Regions from separate parts of the Streptomyces sp. NPDC052012 genome, predicted to be linked through region 3. Evidence: riboswitches for the same ligand, from Rfam matches in the RefSeq annotation. Region 3 holds a riboswitch; each other region holds the start of a gene.
The links. Region 3 has a riboswitch for cyclic di-AMP ahead of AB0412_RS12810 (LysM peptidoglycan-binding domain-containing M23 family metallopeptidase). Riboswitches for the same ligand answer to the same signal wherever they lie in the genome.

Region 1 (2,252 bases), on a different contig from region 3:
GCGACCCCCAGCCGCTCGCCGTACTGCGTCAGCACGTCCACCACGGTCTCGTCGGCGCCCGACATCATCGCCCCGAACCGGCACGACACCGCCACCAGCGACCCGGTCTTGCCCCCGAGCACATCCAGGTAGTGATCGACAGGATCCCGCCCGTCCTGCGGCCCCGCCGTCTCCAGGATCTGCCCGGTCACCAGCCGCTCGAACGCCTCCGCCTGCACCCGCACCGCCTCCGGCCCGAGATCGGCCAGGATGTGCGACGCCCGCGCGAACAGGAAATCGCCGGTGAGCACCGCGACGGAGTTGCCCCACCGCGTGTTCGCGCTGGCGACCCCGCGCCGCACCGCGGCCTCGTCCATCACGTCGTCGTGGTACAGCGTGGCGAGGTGGGTCAGCTCCACCACCACCGCCGACGGCACGACCCCCGGCGCATACGGGTCACCGAACTGCGCGGCGAGCATCACGAGCAGGGGCCGGAATCGCTTCCCCCCGGCCCGCACCAGATGCTGCGCGGCCTCCGTGATGAAGGGCACCTCGCTCTTGGTGGCCTCGAGCAGCCCCTCCTCGACAGCCGTCAATCCGGCCTGGACATCGGCTTCCAGAGCCTGGTCCCGCACGCTCAGCCCGAACGGCCCGACGACGGTCACGAGGGGGTCTCCTGTCTGCTGGTGTCCACTGCCGATTACACGGTTTGTCGATAGGTCGCTGCCACCACTCAAGTCAGCGTATCCGGTCACGTTTCGATCACCACCAGCGCCCGGTGTTACCAGCCGGGCGATATCGGATCACAACCGCAGCACTCCTGATCGTTTGATCACAACAGCCCACACCTCGCCATAGGCACCATCCTGCCCGCCCAGGTGCCCGATTTGCCGCAATTACCAGGCGAATTCCCGTTGGCGATAAATGCTCCCGCCCTCCGCCTCCCGTGAAGTGGGTCACGCACGCCCACCTGCCCCCACAGCCCGCCCATAGACGCGTACCCCCTTCTCCCGCAACACAGTTGACCCTTAACACCCGCAAAGGATCAAGCACCCAAAACACCCCACCGCAAGATCAAACGACCTCATCTGTGATGACCGCACTTGTTCCCGACATGTGCTCTCGCATACGTTCCCGGCCTGCCGGGCGGACGCCGAATCCTGCCGCCGCCCGCACCACCCAGTCGACGACTCACTCACGCACGGCAGGAGCGGGGGACCCAGGTAAGTCGCCGCGCCGGACCACCGTCCGGAACGGCTCGGGGTGAAGCCATGCCCGAAGGGGCACGGCCGGGCACTCTCCCAGCCCGAACCCGACAGCTCACCTCGCAGGCGTAGGAGAGGAAACAACGAACATGCCTGCATCCGGTCAGCACCGCCGCTCCGGCGGCCGCCGCCTCGCCCGCACTCTCGCCGTCGCCGGCACCGGCGTCGCCGTGGTCGCCCTCCCGCTCATCGGCGCCACCAGCGCCTCCGCGGCCACCACGACCTCCACCACGACGGCCACGACCGCCGCGACGACGTACCCGGACAACCTCGACGGCTGGATCCGCGAGTCGCTGGCCGTCATGGCCCAGCACGGCATCCCGGGCAGCTACGAGGGCATCCACCGCAACATCATGCGCGAGTCCTCCGGCAACCCGGCCGCCATCAACCTGTGGGACTCCAACGCCGCCAAGGGCACCCCGTCCAAGGGCCTGCTGCAGGTCATCGACCCGACCTTCGCCGCATACCACGTGCCGGGCACCGCCTTCGACCCGTTCGACCCGGTCGCGAACATCACGGCGGCCTGCAACTACGCCGCCGACCGCTACGGCTCGATCGACAACGTCTTCGGCGCGTACTGAGCCGTACTGAGCCGTACGGGGTCACAAGAGGCGGCTTTGGGGAGCCGCTCACTGAGACGACAGAAGCGTCCTCTCGGCGGACGAGGACGCGAAACCGGGAACACACTGGGCCGGCACGTGTTGGGGCACGTGCCGCCCGGCCTCCGGGAACAGACGCTCGAGGACGACGGCCACGCCGTCGTCCTCGTTCGTCGTGGTGACCTCGTCGGCCACCGCCTTGAGCTCGGGATGGGCGTTGGCCATGGCGACCCCGCGGGCCGCCCAGTCGAACATGGGGATGTCGTTGGGCATGTCACCGAACGCGAGGGTCCGCTCGGGGCCCAGCCCCAGATGCTCGGCCGCCAGCGCCAGCCCTGTCGCCTTCGTCACACCGCACGGCTGGAGTTCCACGGTCCCGGGCCCCGACATGGTCACCGTGGCGAGCGAG
Region 2 (2,252 bases), on a different contig from region 3:
CCGCGGTACGCGTGCCACCAGTGGTGCCGGCCACCGCCGTCGTCGGAGCCGGCCAGCACCAGCAGCAGCTGGCGCAACTGCGGATCGGACACGCCGTAGGTGTCGAGCAGTAACCGTACGTCGGCCGGTTTCACCCCGCTCGTGCCGGTCTCGATGCGGCTCACCTTGGACTGGTGCCAGCCCACCAGCCGGGCCGCCTCGCCGCTGGTGAGCCCCGCCGAGGTGCGCAGCGCGCGCAGTTCGGCGCCCAGTTTGCGGCGGCGCACCGCGGGACCGTGCTGCATGGGCTTCTCCTTACTCCTTCCGAGCCGCCCAAATACGGTCTCGCGTCGTAGAGTTCACCGCTTTGAGCGACAGATATATGCATATCTTGGTGGATCGCTGCCCTGCGCCGTGCGGTGATGGCACTCTGGCGACGAAGCACCAGTGCGGGACCGTACTCGAACCATCCGCTCCGTGTCGGACTGCGGTCCCGTGGAAAGGGACGACGTCGCCATGGCAGACCACCTGGAAGCATCCGTCACTCTGCCGAGCGATCCCGCCTCGGTCTCCGCGGCCCGGGCCCATGTGGTGGGCACGCTGGCGGAGTGGGGCATGCCCGAGGACACGGAAGTGTCGGACACCGTCCGGCTGATCGTCTCCGAACTGGCCACCAACGCCGTGCAGCACACGTTCGGTCAGTCGCCGACCTTCACGGTGGACCTCGTCCTCGACCGGGACGAACGACTGCGGATCGGTGTGACGGACAGCCACCCGCGGTTCCCCAAGCGGCTGCCGGCCGCGGTTCAGCAGGACAACGGCCGCGGCCTGGTCATCATCCGCTGGCTGACCGCGGAATGCGGCGGCAGACTGAGAGTCCGCCGCACGAGGGAGGGCGGCAAGACCATCTCCGTGGAACTCCCATGGACCGCCCCGGTCGAACCGGTCACGGCGGCGGGACAGCCGGAGCCCTGAAGGTCATGAGGAGAAGCGGCAGGACGGGGCGGCGACGCGTCCGACGCGTCGCCGCCCCCTTCGGGTCACTTGACCCGGCCGTACCAGACGCTGCGGGTCCAGATCTTCTGCAGGCGTACGACGTCCCCGGTCTTGGGGGCGTGCCAGATCTTGCCCTTACCCGCGTAGATGCCGACGTGGTAGATGCTCCGGCCCGAGTGGAAGAACACCAGGTCCCCTGCCCTGCGGTTGGAGGCGGAGATGTGGCGTGTCCGGTTGTACTGCTGGGCAGCGGTGCGCGGCAGCTTCTTGCCGGCCTTCTTGAAGGAATACAGGGTGAGTCCGGAGCAGTCGAATCGATAAGGTCCGGTGGCACCCCATTGGTAAGGTGACCCCTTCTTTGACGCCGCGATCTTCAAGGCCTTGGTGCCGAGGCTCGCGGCGGACGCCTCCGATGCGGCGCCGGGGATCACGATCGAGCCGCCCACGGCGGCGAGGGTGAGGGCCGAGGCCGTACCGGCGCGGGCCATCAGAGACGGGACACGATTGAGCGCAGTCATGCGCAACCCTTCGTCAGCCGCCTGTGAAGGATGACCTGTCGGATTCGGGCTGGCGAAGTGGCCCGGCCGCACGGGTGCGGCTTCACCCCAAGGGCTGCTCGGAACGTCGAGGTTCCGGCGACCCGTCGTGCTTGGGTCCTCCACTCCTGCCGATCCACTTCCTGTCGACCGGTCATCCGGGCGGCGGCAGGACTCGGCGTCCGCCCGGATCGCCCCGCCGCGGCGGCGGGGTCTTGTCGTCAGTCACGGATCTTGGCTCATGGCCCGCCCGATTTCCCAACGGAACCGGGGATTTGTGTTGTTACTCACCACTCACCCGTTCGGGTGGACACGCCTGTGTTCGAGCCGCTGGCCGGGGTGTCGGCGGGCCCCCGACCAGCGGCGGAATACTCCATTCCGGCCTCCGCTTGCGTGCGATGCGCAACCTCGGCACCCCGAAAAAAGTCGGTTTTTCTACGCCGGATGGGGGTACGCCGTTTGGTCCGTTTCAACTCCGGTCGGTCGCGCAGTTTCGTCGGGGGCCTCAACCCGCGGAGATCGGGGGCAACATGACCCGGGCCGTGCGGCGTTCGCCGTCCAGCACCCGCAGCGCACGGGCCAGTGTGGCGGCGTGCAGTTCGGTCTCGCCGCGCCGGTGCATCAGCGCCAGCGCGTCGCGCAGCGCGACCGCCTTGCCGACCAACGCCTGCGCGGCGCGCAGACCGCGGTAGGTGTCGCCGTCGTGGGCCGGATTGATCCGGCCGATCAGGTCGACGACTT
Region 3 (2,252 bases):
TGCCACAGCCCCTCATGATTCACCTTTGAATGTGACCTACGCGACCGTAGGCAGGGGTTGACGGTCGGTGAGATAAGCCACTCTCAAAGAATTGGCCAACTCAGGAATACGCCCCCGGACACACCGACGGCCGGACCCGGGGATCGGGTCCGGCCGTCGGCGGCGTGTCAGGCAGGTCGCCTCGGGGGGGGTCAGCCGAGGGAGACGCCCTTGGAGCGCAGGTAGGAGACCGGGTCCACGTCGGAGCCGTAGCTCGGCGTGGTGCGGATCTCGAAGTGCAGGTGCGGGCCGGTCGAGTTGCCGGTCGAGCCGGAGAGGCCGACCTGCTGCCCGGCGGTCACGGTCTGGCCGGCGGAGACGGACAGCGAGGACAGGTGGGCGTACTGGGCGTAGTAGCCGTCGTTGAGCTTGATGACGACCTGGTTGCCGTACGCACCGGCCCAGCCGGCGGAGACGACGGTACCCGCGCCGACGGACTTGAGGGAGGTGCCGGTCGGGACGCTGAAGTCGACGCCGGTGTGGTAGCCGCTGGACCACATGCTGCCGGCCACCTTGTAGCCGGTGCCGACGGCGCCGGACACGGGGGCGCTGTAGGCGGAGGTGGTGGCGGCCCGGTCGGCGGTGGTCGTCTTCGCGGCGGACTGCTCGGCGGGCTGCGCGGCCTTCGACGGCTGCGACTCCGGCTTGGCGGGCGCCTTCGGGGCGGCGGGCGCCTGCGAGGAGGACGACTTCTTCGGGGCGCTCTTGGCGGCCTCGCCGTCGATCGCGAGCTTCAGGCCCGGGTGGATGAGCGACGGGTCCTCACCGACGGCCTCGCGGTTGTCGGCGTACAGCTTCTTCCAGCCGCCGTCGACGTCCTCGGTCTCGGCGATCTTGGCGAGGTAGTCGCCGGCCTTCACGGTGTAGGTGCGGCCCTCGCCCTTCTCCTTGGCGTCGGCCTTCTTGCCGGCGACGGAAAGGGACTGAACGGCCTTTTCCGGAGCCGTCTGCGGGGCGGCGGCGTGGGCACCGGTGGCACCGAGAAGCGGCAATGCGAGTGCGGCGCCACCGGTTCCGGCGACGGCGATGGAACGGGTGAAACGAAGCGTCCTGGGACGGCGGTGCTTACCCTTCGCGGGCATGACGAATTCCTCTCCGGCGCCTGCGAGGTGAGCTGTCGGGTTCGGGCTGGAGATGCCCGGCCGCGTGTCAACGCGACTTAACCCCAAGCCTGTTCCGGAGACCGGCCCAGGCAGTCGTACCTGTGGGTCCCCCGCTCCTGCCGAACACGGGTCAGTGTGTGTGCGGGCTCCGGGCGGCGGCAGGATTAGGCGTCCGTCCGGATCGGTGTGGAACGTAAGCGACCGCGACGCAAAGGGACAAGCACGAGGTTCCCTACCAAGCCGTTTTTCCGTGATCCACGGGAACAAATGCCGTCACCGAGCGTCGCGCCGCATTCCCCGCGAGCCCTGAATTCCCTTGTCAGTCGCTGGAATTACGTGAACATGGCGACAACACATCGTCACGAATATGACGATGCTCACGCGCCCCATCCCCATCTCCCTTTCTTTCGGGGCACGTTATGGCGAAGGTCCCTAATCGGACAGAACGCCTTATTACTCTCCTTAGCCACCGAATCGCCGGCGGTTCACCGGAGCGCCGGATCCTCGACTCATCCACCCGGACACTTGATGCGAATTCGCCCGTTTCGGGGTGTTCGCTCCTCCTCGTTGCCCGGGGCAGCCATGTCGTATCGTCGACACGAGCCCGCCGTCGAGCCGCGCGGCGGCGCCGAGTGGGAGGAGCCCCTGTGACGCAGCACGTCCCGTCGACCGAGCCCGAGCTGGCCGGAGTGCGCAACTTCCGCGATGTGGGTGGACTGCCGACCGTGGACGGCCGGCGCGTCCGGCACGGGGTGCTGTTCCGCAGCGGCCATCTCGCTCACGCGACCGCCGAGGACGCGGCCTTCCTGTCCTCGCTGGGACTGCACACGATCTTCGACTTCCGCAACGCGGCCGACCAGAAGCTGGAGGGGCCGGACGTCGAGCTGCCGGGCGTGCGCAATGTGAACCTGCCGCTGAGCGACCCGGCCGACGGCGCCGAGTTCTGGAAGATGGTCCGCGACGGCAACCTGGACCAGCTGCGCGAGATCCTCGCGGACGGCAAGGGCGCGGCCCGGATGATCGCCTCCTACCGCACCACCATCAAGACGCGCACCGCGGAGCACTCCCAGGTGCTGCACTCCCTCGCCGAGGACAGCGTCCCTGCGCTGA

Region 1: another riboswitch for cyclic di-AMP. It lies ahead of AB0412_RS18290 (transglycosylase SLT domain-containing protein); the one in region 3 lies ahead of AB0412_RS12810 (LysM peptidoglycan-binding domain-containing M23 family metallopeptidase).
Region 2: another riboswitch for cyclic di-AMP. It lies ahead of AB0412_RS04220 (C40 family peptidase); the one in region 3 lies ahead of AB0412_RS12810 (LysM peptidoglycan-binding domain-containing M23 family metallopeptidase).

Annotation. Positions count from the first base shown of each region.
Region 1 is NZ_JBFAXA010000010.1:510-2,761, forward strand. It holds gene AB0412_RS18285 (polyprenyl synthetase family protein) at 1-644, opposite strand, end outside; cyclic di-AMP (ydaO/yuaA leader) riboswitch at 1,154-1,328, shown strand; gene AB0412_RS18290 (transglycosylase SLT domain-containing protein) at 1,334-1,825, shown strand; gene AB0412_RS18295 (HAD family hydrolase) at 1,874-2,252, opposite strand, start outside.
Region 2 is NZ_JBFAXA010000002.1:115,980-118,231, forward strand. It holds gene AB0412_RS04210 (helix-turn-helix transcriptional regulator) at 1-284, opposite strand, end outside; gene AB0412_RS04215 (ATP-binding protein) at 496-954, shown strand; gene AB0412_RS04220 (C40 family peptidase) at 1,020-1,493, opposite strand; cyclic di-AMP (ydaO/yuaA leader) riboswitch at 1,497-1,692, opposite strand; gene AB0412_RS04225 (hypothetical protein) at 2,017-2,252, opposite strand, start outside.
Region 3 is NZ_JBFAXA010000005.1:264,973-267,224, forward strand. It holds gene AB0412_RS12805 (SGNH/GDSL hydrolase family protein) at 1-6, opposite strand, end outside; gene AB0412_RS12810 (LysM peptidoglycan-binding domain-containing M23 family metallopeptidase) at 192-1,121, opposite strand; cyclic di-AMP (ydaO/yuaA leader) riboswitch at 1,126-1,283, opposite strand; gene AB0412_RS12815 (tyrosine-protein phosphatase) at 1,790-2,252, shown strand, end outside.